2 regions of the Nocardia sp. FBN12 genome follow, and region 2 is predicted to be linked to the other one. Evidence: predicted binding sites of a transcription regulator. Region 2 holds the regulator's gene; the other holds the start of a gene.
What was found. Region 2 encodes HspR, which represses chaperone genes until heat shock. Its sites were predicted from a motif close to ANNTGAGTNNNNNNNACTCANNT; they were not measured.
Positions count from the first base shown of each region.

Region 1: the regulator HspR is predicted to act here: its motif matches at 4,706-4,728, upstream of lon (endopeptidase La).

Region 1 covers NZ_CM132926.1:5,937,743-5,945,729, forward strand. The annotation lists gene ACWZHB_RS28055 (acrylyl-CoA reductase family protein) at 1-299, opposite strand, end outside; gene ACWZHB_RS28060 (DNA polymerase IV) at 379-1,446, opposite strand; partial or broken gene ACWZHB_RS28065 (PaaI family thioesterase) at 1,551-1,958, shown strand; gene lon (endopeptidase La) at 2,184-4,691, opposite strand; gene ACWZHB_RS28075 (YciI family protein) at 4,880-5,287, shown strand; gene ACWZHB_RS28080 (RNA polymerase sigma factor) at 5,284-6,423, shown strand; gene ACWZHB_RS28085 (DUF3068 domain-containing protein) at 6,521-7,594, opposite strand; gene ACWZHB_RS28090 (DUF2613 domain-containing protein) at 7,591-7,761, opposite strand; gene ACWZHB_RS28095 (Rv1157c family protein) at 7,792-7,987, opposite strand, start outside.
Region 2 covers NZ_CM132926.1:5,661,218-5,669,204, reverse strand. The annotation lists gene dnaK (molecular chaperone DnaK) at 1-120, shown strand, start outside; gene grpE (nucleotide exchange factor GrpE) at 117-683, shown strand; gene dnaJ (molecular chaperone DnaJ) at 702-1,898, shown strand; gene ACWZHB_RS26785 (heat shock protein transcriptional repressor HspR) at 1,901-2,302, shown strand; gene ACWZHB_RS26780 (globin domain-containing protein) at 2,916-4,085, shown strand; gene ACWZHB_RS26775 (FAD-binding oxidoreductase) at 4,149-4,907, opposite strand; gene ACWZHB_RS26770 (FAD-binding oxidoreductase) at 4,927-6,084, opposite strand; gene ACWZHB_RS26765 (hypothetical protein) at 6,284-6,631, opposite strand; gene ACWZHB_RS26760 (hypothetical protein) at 6,633-7,118, opposite strand; gene ACWZHB_RS26755 (hypothetical protein) at 7,115-7,987, opposite strand, start outside.

The sequences.
Region 1 (7,987 bases), 280 kb from region 2:
AAGCCGCCGTTGCGGGAAACGCCCAGCTCGTAGCCGTGTGCGATGACCTGGTCGCCGGGGGCGAAGTCGTCGACCTCCGAGGCGATCACCTCGCCGGTGAGGTCGATGCCGGGCACGATCGGGTAGTTGCGCACCACTCCGCCGCGCGGCGTGATCGCCAGCAGGTCTTTGTAATTCGCACTCGAGTAATGGATCTTGATCGTCACCTCGCCCGCGCCGAGGAAATCATCCCCGACAGTTTCACGAGCGAGCACGATCCCGCCGTCAGCTTCCCTGGCCACCATCGCTGAGAACTCCATGCCCTGAGCATACGAGTCACCCCACCCTCCACAACCCCTACGCACAGTCGCGAGCCGGGACCGCGCGCTGTTGGGCCGGTCAGGGTGGGAGGAGTTCCAGGCGGACGCCGAGGAGGCGGACGGGGCGGTCCAGGTCGAAGCGGGCGATGATCGCCAGGGCCGTGTCGGTGATAGTGGCGATGTCGTCGGTGGGGGAGGGGAGTTTTTGCTGTTTGCTGCGGGTGTAGAAGGTTTTGGTGCGGACGGTGACCGCGACCCGGGTGCTGATTCGGTGGTGTTCGCGCATTTCCCCGGCGACTTCGGTGGCGAGGCGGGCGACCTCGCGGCGGATCTCGTCGGGGTCGGTGAGGTCGTGCGGGAAGGTTTCGGATTTACTGCGGCCCACCGGGATTCGCGGGGTGGTCGAGAGTTCGGTGTCGCCTTTGCCGTGGCCGAGGACCCACAGGTAGGGGCCGGTGCTCGGGCCGAATTCGGCGGCAAGGCGTGCGCGGTCGGCGGCCATGAGGTCGGCGACCGTGGTGATGTCTAGATCGGCCATGCGCTTGGCGATGCGGGCGCCGACGCCCCAGAGCGCGTCGGTGGGGCGGTGGCCCATGAGTTCGGTCCAGTTGGCGGCGGTGAGTTCGAAGATGCCGGTGGCGGCGCCGGGGTCATGTTCGGGTTCGGCGGAGGTCTTGCCGGTGGATTTGGCGAAGCCGGTGGCGAGCTTCGCGGTGAGCTTGTTGTCGCCGATGCCGACCGCGCAGGTGAGGCCGAGTTCGATGATCGCGGTGCGGATTTCGGCGGCGAGCTGCCATGGGTCGCCGTCGGTGGCGACGAAGGCCTCGTCCATCCCCCACACCTCGACCGCGCCCGCCACCCGGCCGAGCGTCGCCATGATCTCCTCGGAGGCCACCTCGTACGCCGCCATGTCGACCGGCAGGAAAACGCCATCGGGACACTTGCGCTGCGCCATCTTCAACGCCATCCCCGCACGCACGCCATAGGCACGCGCGGGGTAAGAAGCGCAGGTCACGACCTTGCGAGGCTGTGCGGGATCACCTTCGCCGCCGACGATGACCGGCTGCCCGCGCAGCTCGGGGCGACGCCGGAATTCCACCGCCGCCTGGAACTGGTCGAGATCCACATGCAGGAGCCACCGAGGCACTGTTCCGTCATACCCCATGGCACCGACAATCCGGCGTAACCGGGCGTGGCAATATCCGTAGCGCGCCAACCGATCACGACTGAGCTCGAAGAACGGAACACCCGATGCCGACCGAAGCCACCACCCTCGACCTCGACCTGGCGCGCCAGGTACTCGCCGCGCAACCGTTCGCCCGTCTGGTCGGCACCGAGCTCACCGAATTCGGCGATGGGGCAGCCACTCTTGTCATCGACATTCAGCCCGAGCACGGCCAGCAGTTCGGGTTCGTGCACGGCGGGGTGCTCGCCTACGCCGCCGACAACGCCCTCACCTTCGCCGCGGGCACCGTCCTCGGCCCCAATGTCCTCACCGGCGGCTTCACCATCACCTACCTGCGCCCAGCCCAGGGCGAGCGCCTGCGCGTGCACGCCACCGTCCTCGGCGCCACCCGCCGCCAAGCCGTCACCCACTGCGACGTCTACGCCGAAACCGAGGGCGAGGAACCCATCCTCTGCGCGGTCGCCCAGGGCACCACCCGCCGCGTCGAAAAGGACCTCGCCCCCTCGGCCGAGGAAGACACCGAATTCGACGACGATGCCGAATTCGACGACGACCAGGACAACTACGACACCGACCAGCTGACGGTGGTCACCGTCAACGGCCCGGAACTCCCGCCGACAGTCAGCCGGTAAACGGAACTGTCAAGGCACGGCCAACGGGCCGTGCGCGATGTGCACACGGCCCGTTGCCGGTTGGGATCAGGCGCTGACGGCGAAAGGCTTGCTTTCGGCGGCGGGTTCGGCGATCGGTTCGATGGCGTAGGCCAGGATGTCTGCCACGTCGGCGACGGGGCGGACATTCAGGGCGGCCAGGACCTCGGCGGGGACTTCGTCGAGGTCCGGTTCATTGCGGGCCGGGATGAAGACGGTCTTCAGGCCGGCTCGCTGGGCGGCGAGGAGCTTTTGTTTCACGCCGCCGATGGGCAGCACGCTGCCGTTGAGGGTGACCTCGCCGGTCATGCCGACATCGCCGCGGACCGGGCGGCCCAGCGCCAGGGAGACCAGGGCGGTGACCATGGTGACGCCTGCCGATGGGCCGTCCTTGGGAACTGCGCCCGCGGGGAAGTGGATGTGGATGTTGCGGTCGAGGACCTTGGGTTCGATGCCGATTTCCTCCAGGTGCGAGCGCACGTAGGTGAGGGCGATCTGGGCCGACTCCTTCATGACGTCGCCGAGTTGGCCGGTGAGCGTGAGGGAACGCTCGCCCTCGGCGCCGTTGGCCTCGATGTAGAGCACGTCACCGCCCGCACCGGTTACCGCGAGACCCGTGGCCACGCCGGGGACCGAGGTGCGTTCCATCGAGTCCGGGGTGAAACGGGGGCGGCCGAGGTAGTCGGTGAGGTTGTCGATGTCGACTGTCAAGCTCGTCACCTGACCGGCCGGTTGTGGGCCGGATTCGATGTCGATGACGTTGTCGTACCCGAGTTCCGGGTCGTAGCCGAGCACCGCGCCCTCACCGAGCGAGCCCTTGTCGACCAGCGCGGTGTCCTTGTCGAGCGCAGCGTTGCCGAGCCCAGCGTCCGCGCCGACGCGTGCGTCGCCCGTCACCAGGCGAGTTGCCGCCTTGCGCAAGGCTTTTGCCACCAGCCGCTCCATCTGACGAACCCCGGCCTCGCGGGTGTAGTTCGCCGCGACCTCACGCAATGCCGCGTCGGTGATCGAAACCTCTTCCGCGGTCAGCGCATTGCGCTCCAGCTGACGGGGGACCAGGAAGTCGCGAGCGATGGCGACCTTGTCGGCTTCGGTGTAGCCGTCGACGGTGATGAGCTCCATGCGGTCCAGCAGGGGACCGGGGATGGTGTCCATGACGTTGGCGGTGGCGATGAACAGGACGTTGGACAGGTCGAGGTCGAGGTCGAGGTAGTGGTCGCGGAAGGTGTGGTTCTGCGCGGGGTCAAGGACCTCGAGCAGGGCCGCGGCCGGATCACCACGGAAGTCCGACCCGACCTTGTCGATCTCGTCCAGCAGGACAACGGGATTCATCGAACCCGCCTCCTTCACCGCACGCACGATCCGGCCGGGCAGCGCGCCGACGTAGGTGCGGCGGTGGCCACGGATCTCGGCCTCGTCGCGCACGCCGCCAAGGGCGACGCGAACGAACTTGCGGCCCAGGGCCTTCGCGACCGACTCACCCAGCGAGGTCTTGCCGACACCGGGCGGACCGACCAGCACGAGCACCGCGCCGGACCCACGTCCGCCGACGACCTCGAGACCACGCGCGGCCCGCCTCGAACGCACCGCCAGGTACTCGACCATCCGGTCCTTGACCTCTTCCAGACCGTGGTGGTCGGCGTCGAGCACCGCGCGAGCGGCCGAAACATCGGTGCTGTCTTCGGTTTTCACCGTCCAGGGCAGTTCGAGCACAGTGTCGAGCCAGGTGCGGATCCAGCCGGATTCCGGGCTCTGGTCGCTGGCGCGCTCCAACCGGCCGACCTCGCGCAACGCCTCGGCGCGCACGTTCTCGGGCAGGTCGGCGTTCTCCACGCGGGCGCGGTAGTCATCGGCGCCGTCGGGTTCGTCCTCGCCGAGCTCCTTGCGGATGGCGTTGAGCTGCTGGCGCAGCAGGAACTCGCGCTGGCTCTTCTCCATGCCGTCGCGGACGTCTTCGGAGATCTTGTCGGTGACCTCCACCTCGGCGATGTGGTCTTTGATCCAAGCGATCTGCTTGGTCAGCCGCACGGTGACATCGGGAGTCTCGAGCAGCTCGCGCTTCTGATCGTCGGACAGGTACGGCGCGTAGCCCGCGGTGTCGGCAATGGCCTCCACGTCGTCGAGCTGGTTGACGATGTCGATGATCTGCCAGGCCTCGCGCCGCTGCAGCACGGCGACGACCAGCTTCTTGTACTCGGCGGCGAGCGCGGTGGTGTGCTCGTCGGGCTCGACGGCCTCGACGAGTTCGGCCTCCACCCATAGCGCGGCACCCGGCCCGGTGACCCCGTGCCCGATCCGCGCGCGGCGCTCGGCCTTCAACACGGCCGCGGGCGCGCCACCGCGCATCCGGCCGACCTGTTCGATGGTGGCGACGACGCCGTAGGAGGCGTACCCCTCGTCGAGGCGCGGCGCGACCAGCACCGAGCCGGTTTTGGCCGCCTGCGCGGCATCGATGGCGGCCTGCGCGGATTCGTCCAATTCGATGGGCACGACCATGCCCGGCAGCACGATCGGATCGGTCAGGAACAGCACCGGCAGGTTCTGAGCTGAAGTCATGTCGACCCTTCCAAAGTTGAGCTTTGCTGACTCAACATGGACCCCCGGTGGTTTGTTCCTGCAGGTGGCGTCGTTCACTCACGGCGAAAATAATCGATCGAAATTCTTTTGCCGTGGATGTCGAGAACGCGTGGGTGGCTCCGTCCCAGGGGTACAACCCACGAAGGACACGAACCGAGGAGAACATCATGGCCAAGTACCTGCTGCTCAAGCACTACCGTGGCGCGCCCGCGTCGGTCAACGACGCGCCGATGGATCAGTGGACGCCGGACGAGGTGTCCGCGCATGTGCGGTACATGACGGATTTCGCCGATCGCCTGCGCTCGACCGGCGAGTTCGTCGACGGTCAGGCGCTGTCCACCCAGGGCACGTGGGTCCGCTCGGATGGCGAGGGTCGCCCGCCGATCACCGATGGGCCGTTCGCGGAGACCAAGGACCTGATCGCCGGCTGGATGGTCATCGACGTCGAGACCTACGACCGGGCGCTCGAACTGGCCGGGGAGCTGTCGGCGGCACCGGGCGCAGGTGGGAAGCCGGTGCAGGAATGGCTCGAACTGCGGCCGTTCTACACGGAGTTGCCCACGGTGACCGAATGAACGAGGCGCTGCTGCGCGAGCTGGTCCCCGCGGTGATCGCAATCCTGGTCCGCCGCGGGGCCGAGTTCGCCGCGGCCGAGGACGCGGTACAGGAGGCGTTGATCCGGGCGCTGGAAAGCTGGCCCGACGATCCACCGCGCGATGCGAAGGGCTGGCTCGTCGCCGTCGCCTGGCGAAAGTTCCTCGACGCGGCGCGCGCCGAAACATCTAGGCGGGGAAGGGAATTCGCGGTCGATGCCGAGCCCGAAGCCGGGCCGGTGCCCGCTACCGACGACACGCTGTGGCTGTATTTCCTGTGCGCGCACCCTTCGCTGTCGCCCGGCTCGGCCGTCGCGTTGACCTTGCGCGCGGTCGGCGGTCTGACAACGCGGCAGATCGCGACGGCCTACCTCGTGCCGGAATCGACTATGGCGCAACGGATCAGCCGAGCCAAGAAGCGCATCACCGGCTTGCCGCTAGACCGGCCAAGCGACCCGGCCACCGTGCTGCGCGTGCTCTACCTCGTCTTCAACGAGGGCTACAGCGGCGACCTCGACCTGGCGGCCGAAGCCATCCGGCTCACCCGCCAGCTCGCCGCCGCCACCGGCGAACCCGAGGCCTTGGGACTGCTCGCGCTGATGCTGCTGCACCACGCCCGCCGCGCCGCACGCACCGAGGGCGGGCGCCTGGTGACACTGGCCGATCAGGACCGATCCCGGTGGGACACAACCCTGATCGCCGAAGGGGTGATGATTCTGCAGGCAGCGCTGGCCCGTGACCGACTCGGCGAATACCAAGCCCAAGCCGCGATCGCCGCCCTGCACGCCGACGCCCCGAGCACCGCCGAAACGGACTGGGTACAGATCGTGGAGTGGTACGACGAGCTGCTCGCCCGCACCGACAGCCCGGTAGTCCGCCTCAATCGCGCGGTCGCGGTAGGCGAGGCCGACGGACCCCGCGCCGGACTCGCCGCCCTGGCCGAACTCGACCCGGAACTGCCGCGCCACACCGCGGTTCGCGCCTACCTGCTCGAACGCGCGGGCGAGCTCGAGCAGGCCGCCACCCTCTACGCCGAGGCATCCCGCACGGCCACCACCGTGCCGGAGCGAGACCACCTCACCCGCGAAGCAGCCCGGGTGCGCCTACTCCTGTCCTGAACCGAAACGACCTCGGCCTCCCCGGGTTGAGGGCCGGGGAGGCCGAGGTGGTGGAAGGGCGTCCCGGGTTGAGGACCGGGAGGCCGAGGTGGTGGCCTTACAGGTTCGAGGAACGAATCCGCTCGGTCGGGGGATCGAACGGGCGGCCCGAGGTGGAGCCGGCGCTCAGGAATCCGAGGACCGCGCCGCCGATGAGGAACAGGGCGGCGAGGATGCCGAGGATGATCGGCAGGGTCTTGCCGAACAGGTCGAGCTTGTCCAAGCTCTCCTGGGTGACGGCCATCTGGGCGTCGATCGTCTCTTCGTCGAAGACGAGGTGCGACTTCAGGATGTTGACGTCCACCTGCTCGGCGCTACGGCCGTAGTACATGTGCAGGCTCTCGCCACCCTTGAGGACCGCGCCGGTCCTCGGCTCCACCCACACGTCGCGGGTGTTGGTGTAGAAGCGGGTCATGGTGACCGGCTCGGTGCCCTCGAGGCCCCACTTGGCGGCGGGCAGCGCGAGCTTGTGGGACGGGTGCTGGACGACGTCCCACATGTTCGTCACCGGGATGGTCTGCCGGAAGTGGTAGACCGGCACGCCGTTGATCTCCGACTCCTCGATGAAATCGATGTCGTAGGTGGCGCGGGCGTTGAGGTCGAAGTACGGGTACGACTTCTTCTCGGTGCCGATCGGGAAGCGGTACTGCAGACCGCGACGCTGCTGCTCGGTGGGGATCGCGGCACCCGACTTGGGGTCCTGAGCCACGGCGATCGAACCGTTGGGCGAGGCGTCGATCGGCGCGCCGGTGACGCGGTCGAGGGTGACGCGGTCGACCGAGGCGGTGAGCAGGCCGTCCTTGGGGTCCTGGTCGTCACGACGCAGGGTCTGGCCGGCCTGGACGGTCATCTCGTCGGCGCCCGAGGGCTCCTCGACCGTCAGGAAGCGCTGGGAAACGAGCGGCACGTTGGTGTTCACCTTGGCAGCGCCCTCGGTCGCGGTGAGCGACTTCGCGTCCAGCACCAGGCTTTCCTCGCCGGGCACGCTCTTGGCGATCGTGGTGATGCGCAGGTCGAGCGGGGTCTTGGCGACCTTGCCGACCGTGTAGGTGGGGATCATGATCGAGGCGGCGAGCAGCAGCGCGCCGAGGCCGACGAGGATGCAGGCGATGAGCCTGCGCACGTTGCTCATCGCGAGCCGTACTGCACGTTGCCCAGCAGCGACGAGCCCGGGTCACCGGACTCCTCGGGCGCCGGGATCGAATTCTGTTGCGCGCCCGCGGTGATGCCGAGAACGGCAATCACCCCGATGACCGCGCCGGCCAGGCCGCTGACCAGGCCGGGGACGACAAACTTCATAGATCGAACTCCAATTGCGTGGTGCGAGACTCAGCCGACGGAGAAGAACCCGAGGGTCGGGGCGAACGAGCAGGTGCGGTCACCATCGGCGGTGGCCGTGGTGAGCGAGCCGGTGATCACGGCGGCGACCCGGCCGGGGCCGGTGTCGGCGATGGCGGACAGGGTGGCCGGACCATCGGGGTTGATACCCGCCGCGGTGGTGAGCGGCTGGGTGCCGGTGCGACGG
Region 2 (7,987 bases):
GAGGCCAGCGCCGCCGCCGACGCGCAGTCCGGCAACGGCTCGGGCCCCACCCAGGCCGATGACGATCAGGTCGTCGACGCGGAGGTCGTGGACGAGCCGGTCGACACGGACAAGAAGTGACCGAGGCGAACTCCTCGGAGCAGGAGTTGGTCGAGGAAATCCTGGACGACACTGCGGACGAGAACGCGGAGGCCGCCCCGGCGGACTCCGCCCTCGACGCCGAAGTTGTCGAGCCGGAGCACGACGAGCTGGCCGAGCGCACGGCCGACCTGCAGCGGTTGACCGCGGAATACGCGAACTACCGCCGCCGCGTCGAGCGTGACCGGCAGGCCAACATCGACGCCGCCAAGGCCTCGGTGGTCACCGAATTGCTCGCGGTGCTGGACGATCTGGATCGGGCGAGGGCGCACGGCGACCTCGAGACCGGCCCGCTGAAGTCCGTCGCCGACAAGCTCGAGACCGCGCTCACCAAGCAGGGTCTCGTCGAATTCGGTGCCACCGGTGACCCGTTCGACCCCACGCTGCACGAGGCAGTGCAGCACGAGGGCTCGGGCGCCGACCCGGTGATCGGCATCGTCATGCGCAAGGGCTATAGGTTCGGCGACCGGGTGCTTCGGCACGCGTTGGTCGGGGTAACCGACGCGGAGGCATCGGACGCGGATGCCGACGCGAACGAGAAATAAGAAAGGAGGAGATGCCCGGTGAGCCAACGGGAGTGGATCGAAAAGGACTTCTACAAGGAGCTGGGTGTCTCCTCCGGCGCCTCGCAGGACGAGATCAAGAAGGCCTACCGCAAGCTCGCCCGCGACCTGCACCCGGACTCCAACCCGGGTGACACCAAGGCCGAGGAGCGGTTCAAGGCCGTCAGCGAGGCCAACGCCGTGCTGTCGGATCCGGCCAAGCGCAAGGAGTACGACGACACCCGCCGCATGTTCGCCGGCGGTGGCGGTGGCGGCCGGGCCTACGGTGGCGGTGGATTCAATCCCGGTGCGGGTGGCGGCTTTTCGCAGGACTTCAACATCGGTGACATCTTCGGTCAGGCCGGTGGCGCAGGCGCTCCCGGCGACGGCGGGCTCGGCGATCTGCTTGGCGGGCTGTTCAACCGGGGTGGCGGCGGTGGCCGGGCGGCGGCTCGTCCGCGGCGCGGCTCCGATGTGGAGACCGAGACGACCCTGGGTTTCCGCGAGGCCGCCCAGGGCGTCACCGTTCCGCTGCGGATGACGAGTCCGTCGCCGTGCACCACCTGTCACGGCAGCGGTGCCAAGCCGGGCACCAGCCCGCGCGTGTGCCCGCACTGCAACGGTGCGGGCGTGGTCAGCCGTAATCAGGGCGCGTTCGGTTTCAGCGAGCCCTGTGACGACTGCCGCGGCACCGGGTCGATCATCGACGACCCGTGCACCGACTGCTCGGGCAGCGGCATCCAGAACCGCACCCGCACCATCACCGTCCGGATCCCACCGGGCGTCAGCGATGGTCAGAAGATCCGCTTGGCCGGTCAGGGCGAGGCGGGTCTGCGCGGTGCGCCTTCGGGCGATCTGTATGTCACCGTGCACGTCAGCCAGGACAAGGTCTTCGGCCGTCAAGGCGACGACCTCACCCTGGTGCTCCCGGTGAGCTACAGCGAACTGGTGCTGGGGACAACAGTTTCCGTGCCGACGCTGGACGGCCGGGTCGGCGTGAAGGTGCCTCCGGGCACCGCCGACGGGCGTATCCTGCGGGTGCGGGGTCGTGGTGTTCCCAAGCGCGGCGCCGCGGGCGGCGCCGGTGACCTGCTGGTCACGGTGAAGGTCGCGGTACCGCAATCGCTCGACTCCGACGCCACCGATGCGCTCAAGCGCTATCAGGAGGCGGAGAAGACCAGTGGGTTCGAACCGCGGGCAGGATGGGCGGGTGCTTGATGATGTCCGATGATCCGAAGTCTGTTTCGGGTGCCGCCTCGCGCGCCGAGTTCTTCATGATCTCGGTGGCGGCTCAACTGGCGGGGATGCACGCGCAAACGCTGCGTACCTACGACCGGCTGGGTTTGGTCACCCCGCAACGGACCTCGGGTGGCGGACGCCGTTATTCGGCCCGCGATGTCGAGGTGCTGCGCGAGGTGCAGCGCCTGTCGCAGGACGAGGGCGTCAATCTCGCCGGCATCAAGCGCATCATCGAACTCACCAACCAGGTGGAGGCGTTGCAGCAGCGCGTCGAGGAGATGAGTGCGGAGATGGAGCGGTTGCGGGCGGGCTATCGGCCCGATCTGTCGCCGCCCGCACGCAGTACCGCGCTCGTGGTGTGGCAGCCACGGCATCGGCGCTGAGCGTTTTCGTTCGACGAGCCCCCGGTTCGAAATCCGCTGCGGTGGATGACGAGCCGGGGGTTCGGTCGTTCCGGTCAACCCCGGGCGACCCGCCAGTCACTCTCCAGCAACTCACTTATTCGTGATCTTGGTGACCACAAGTAGCGTTGCGATGCGCTGAGGTGCGGATTCATCACTGTGGACGTCCAAAAGTTTGCTGTCTGGATGCTGAATTCGGATCAATCGGAAGACATTTCGCCATTGCTGACCAGCCACTCCGGTGTAGCCACCCCGCGTGTCATGGCCCGGCGCGTCGGATGGCCGCGTGGTGCCGACGTAGCGGAAGGGTCGCTCTACCAGGGCCATTGGTCACCAATTGCCTGATATGCGGGGTACTTTGACGATTCGTGGGCGGCCGTTCACCCCTGGTTAACGGTCCTGAGGTATGTTTTCAAGGGAAATTACTAGGAACCGCCTGGTATTTCTAGAATTACATGCGTGATGTTTAAGAGTACGATTCCTAAGCTGGCAAACCTCGCCTAGACTTCTCGCATCGGCTGCTGACGAGTGTCCTCCCAGCCCGTCACTCGCCGGCGCGGCTAGCGTTCGATGGCGAAACGAGGTAGTGACACATATGGATTCGCGGACTGTCGCTTTGATCCGTACTACGTTCAAGGCGGTTGCTGCGGAAGAAGGTGGATCAGAGAAGCTGTCGAGGGCGTTCTACTCGATCCTCTTCACGGACTATCCCGGTGTCCGCGACTACTTCCCGGCTGCCATGGATGCCCAGCGCGACCGACTGGTCCAGGCGATCTCGTACGCCCTCGACCGCCTCGAAGAGCCCGACAAGCTGCTGCCGTTCCTGGCGCAGCTCGGGCGCGACCATCGCAAGTACGGGGTACAACCGGCCCACTATGTGGCCGTGGCCAATTCGCTGAAGACGGCGCTGCGCGAGTTCGCGGGCACCGAGATGTGGACCGACGAGGTAGCCAACGCCTGGGACGAGGGCCTGGCCACCATCAGCGGCGCGATGATCAGCGCCGCCGACAAGGAGACCACACCCGCCGCCTGGACCGGCACCGTCGTCGAACACCGCGAGGTGCTGCGCAACCTGTCTGTCGTGCGCGTGCAGCTCGATCAGCCGATGCAGTACGCCGCGGGCCAGTACATCAGCGTCGAGATCCCGTCGCGCCCCCGGATGTGGCGCTATCTCTCGCCCGCGAACCCGTCCAATCCCCAGGGCGAGATCGAGTTCCACGTGCGCGGCGTGCTCGGCGGCTGGGTGAGCCCCGCCATGGTCGCGCACACCGCGGTCGGCGACCAGTGGCGACTCGGTTCCCCCCTCGGCGGCCTCGGCGTGCCACGCAACACCAAGCGCAAGATGCTGATGGTCGGCTGCGGCACCGGCATCGCCCCCCTGCGCGCCCAGATCATGGCGATGGCCCAGCGCCGCGTCAACCCGAAGGTCCACCTCTTCGTCGGCGGCCACCACCCCTGCGACCTCTACGACCTGCAGGTCCTGAGCCACCTCGCCATCGCCAACAAATGGCTCACCGTCACCCCCGTCACCGAAAGCGACGAAAACCCCTGGTGGTACTACGATTCCGGGGAACCCCACGCCGACCTGCCAGGCCTCGAGCCCCGCATGACCGGCCAAATCGGCAAGGTAGTAGCCAGCTACGGCCCCTGGTCGGACCGCGACGTCCAAATCGTAGGCTCCCCCTCCATGGTCCAAACCACCAAGTTCCGCCTCATGGCCGCAGGCACCCAAGCCCAGTCGATCCGCCACGACCCCTTGTTCTGAGAGTCAGCCGACCAGTCGAGCATCGACTCCAGGGGACTCGCCGGACTTGTGCGGTGCGCGGTCTCAGGCGCCTTCGGAGATGATGTTCGTCGGGGGAGTTCCTGATTCGATCAGGCGGTCGACGGTGGTGCGGACCATCGCCGGGGAACCGCAGACCAGGACTTGGTGTTTGGTGAAAGGGCCGTGCGCGGCGGCCACGTCGGCCAGGGTGCCGTGCAGCATTTCCTCGAGGCCGAAGCCCACGTCCGAACGGGTCTGCTCGAACCATTCATCGCGCACCGCGGGATCTTCCGGACTCTCGACCACCGGAATGACCGAGAGCCAAGGCAATTCGCCCGCCAGCAGGAACAGCATGTCGTTGGCGTAGAGGTCGCGCGGCGAGCGCCCACCGAAGAACAGGTAGGTGCGTGGCGGGGTATCGCGGCGGGCCAGGTCAAGGATCTGGGCGCGCATCGGCGCCAGTCCGGTACCGCCGGCGATCATCACCAACTCGACGGCATCCGGATCCACCGCGAAAACCCCATGGGGAGCATTGATTCGCCACTGATCACCGGGTTTGGTGTCGGTGACGATAGAACTCGAACACCACCCACCGGGCACCGTCCGCACATGGAACTCGAGTTTTCCGTCCAGCGAGGGCGGCAGCGCGGGGGAGAACCGCCGCCGCACCCCGGGATGCTGCGGCACTTCCACTTCCACCGAACCCCCGGCCTCGAACGGCACGAAGTCCCCGATCAGCCGGATCACGGCGAGATCGTGGCGCAAACGGTGATGGCCGACCACGGTCGCCGTCCATGCGGGATCAGGAAACGCGTTGCTCATCAGCCTCTTTCGCGAAGTGTCAGACAGGATCGGCAGCGATGATCTCGCTCGGTGTACCGGCTCGCAGAAGCGCGTAACGGGTATTGGCGATCATCGACGGCGATCCCGCGATCTGGATCTGCCGGTCCGACCACGCCCCGAAGCTGGTCACCACCGCTCCCAGGTTACCGACCAATCGCCGCGGCATGCCCATCGGCGTCTCGCCCGAATCCTGTGGGTACCACCAGGGATTGGTGTGTTCCTCGCTCACCGGCACCACGGTCAGCCAGGGATTGGACTGCGAGAGCTGCCACATGTTGTCCACGTCGTAGAGGTCGCCCGGATACCGCCCACCGGTGAAGAAGTGCACGCGCGGATTGATCCCCCGCTGACTCATCTCGATCAGCTGCGCCCGCAACGGCGCGATCCCCGTGCCGGAGCCGATCATCAGCACATCGCGCCCCGACTCCCGATCCACCTGCAAACCACCCAGCGGCCCGGCGATCTTCCATCGATCGCCGACCTTGGTGTCGTTGACGATCGCCGGACTCACCCAGCCACCGCTGATCCGCCGCACATGGAATTCGATCTCGCCATAGGGGTTCGCGGGGATGGCGGGGGAGAAGTAGCGCCACATGTTCGGCCGCTGCGGCACCATGACCGGCACATACTGCCCGGCCTTGAACGGAATCGGCCCGTCGGCCTGCAGCCGCACGATCGCGAGATCCTCGAGCACCCGCCGATGACCCACCACGGTCGCGTCCCAGTACGGCTGCGAGGTGTCCTCGTTCGCGCCGATCGCCATCGACGCCGAGATCAGCAGCGTGATGTCGCGCCAGCCCTCGTCGAGTTCCCTGGTCCAGCGGTTGCCGTGGTAGGTGCGCAGCGCCGCGAGCAGCGCGCGTCCGGCCAGGTCGTAGTGGTCGGCTTCGACCCCATATTTGCGATGGTCGCGGGCCAGTTGCTCGAGGAAGCGTTGCGCCCGCTCGAAGTCCTCGAGATGCTCGAGCACGAACTGCACCGCCGTCGTGATCCGCTTGGCCTGCATGTCCATGGCAGGCGGAAACAGCTCACGCAACCTCGGGTCCTGTGCGAACAGGTGACCGTAGAAAGCGCTGATCAGCCGCTCGGGACCACCAGGTGTCTCCGACACCCCGCGGAAATCGGCGCGGACCAGCGCAAGCGAACGCGCATCCACGTCGTCAAGCTCCGTTTCTCTACAATTGCTGCAAAGTGGCCCCGCCTGAGACGCGGCCATCACCAGTATCCCCCGAAACCGTCATCTGGGTGCAGGGATGCTCGTCACGCCGTTACCCAGCAGCACGGATCGTAAACCCTCGACTCCGGATCAGTGCGTTCTCCCCACGATCGATACGCGGCGGTGATCTTGTTCGGAGCTACCAGCCTCGTTCGAAGATGCTGGCTTCGTCTTCCTCGTCGCTGGGTTCGGGCCGCTCGAACTCGATCGCGCCGGCATCGGCCGCGATGAACGCCATCGTCGATTCCACCCGGGGATCCGCCGCGAGTTCGCGCATCGCGGCGGTGACCCGGGGTTGCATCTCCAGTACCGCGAGGCGATACGCCGCGAGGATCTTCCCGCCGTGCGGGCCGCTCACCGCGACCAGCTGGCTTTCGGCATCGATCTCGACGGTCACGCCGTCGACCGTGCCGATGCCACGGATCTTCTCCAGCGCGTGCTGGGCCCGCTGGACTTTGAGGCCGAGCTCGTCGTGCCGACTCGCCATCTCAGCCGCCGGACGTTGCGGTGAAGACCAGGATCGGTTTCTCGGTGTGCAGGTATCCGGTCGCGGTGCCGTTCCATTCGGCACTGCCGCCGAGCGCGGTGTCGAACTGGGGGCCGGTGACGTACGAGCCGGCGGGTACCTCGGTGCGCAACACATCCGGCAGTTCCGGTGGCTGCGCGGGCGCGACGAGTCCGGTGCGCAGTGCGGCGGCCGTGTCCGGTTCGAGTTCGACGACCGCCTCGACCCAGTAGGTGGTCGGGCCGGGCGCACCGCCCGCGTTGTTCCTGCCCAGCCAGAACACCTCGACCGGCTTGCCGATGATCGGGAAGTACTTCTGCATCGGCTCCGGGTCGCGGCGCAGTTCGTTGGACACGCTGCTCGTCCTTTCCTGCGAATTCGAATCGGAAGGTGCGGTGGAACAGCCGAACACGGCCAGCGCCGCGAGCGGAATCGCCAGTGTCGCGGTGACGCGCTGCGGTGTTCTCACTTCGGGCGGCCCTCTCCGGTGCTGCGATCGTTGTCGGGCATGCGGCCGCTGTCGCCGTCGTTGCGGCCGTCGGAGCGGTCCTCGCGACCCGGGTTGCGGTCCGGGCTCGACGATTCGGCCGTCACCCCGCTCGACGGTGGCTGCCCGAGTTCCCAGGACACCGTCCGGGTGACGCTGCCGTGCGATTCGAACGGTTTCGCCCAGCCTATCTCGGTGAATCGGCCGTTGTCCGAATCCGGGGCGCCGGTGGCGATATCGTTCTTGCCGTTGTCGAAGTTGTAGTAGTCCTCCGCTTCCACGGTGACATCCATGACCACCCGATTTCCTTCGACGCGGGCGTTGGCGTGGCTCCATTGCTGGTACCCGCCGATCGTCTTCTCCCAATTCTCGGTACTCGTGCCACCGGTTGTGGGATCACCGGTGAGTTTGAAGTTCTTGTTGCCCGTTCGCGCGAAATAGTCCGCGGCGGCAGCCATGTTGGCGACCTCGGTATCGACATTGCTACGAACGGTCGGGTCTTCCTTGTAGGCCTCGTCGTAGTCGAAGGCGATCTTCTCGCCGTTGTTGTCCCAGTAGTGGCGGTACAACGCGGTGGCATCGTCCAATTCGGACTTGATGTACTCGCCGCCGAGCAGTTTGGCCTGCCACTTCTGCTTGTTGAGCCAGTCCTGGAAGTTGGCGTCCTTCGAGTTGTAGACGAAGGTGTCGTCGTGCTTGAGGCCCGGCCTCTTCGGGTCGCCGATCCGGTATCGGCCGTCCGGGGAGGTGGTCAACGAGGGCAGATCCGGTATGGACGCGGTGGGTTTGTCTTTGAGCGTCTGCAGCGCGTCGGCGCCGAGTTCGATCGCGGTGGCGGCATGCTGCTCGAC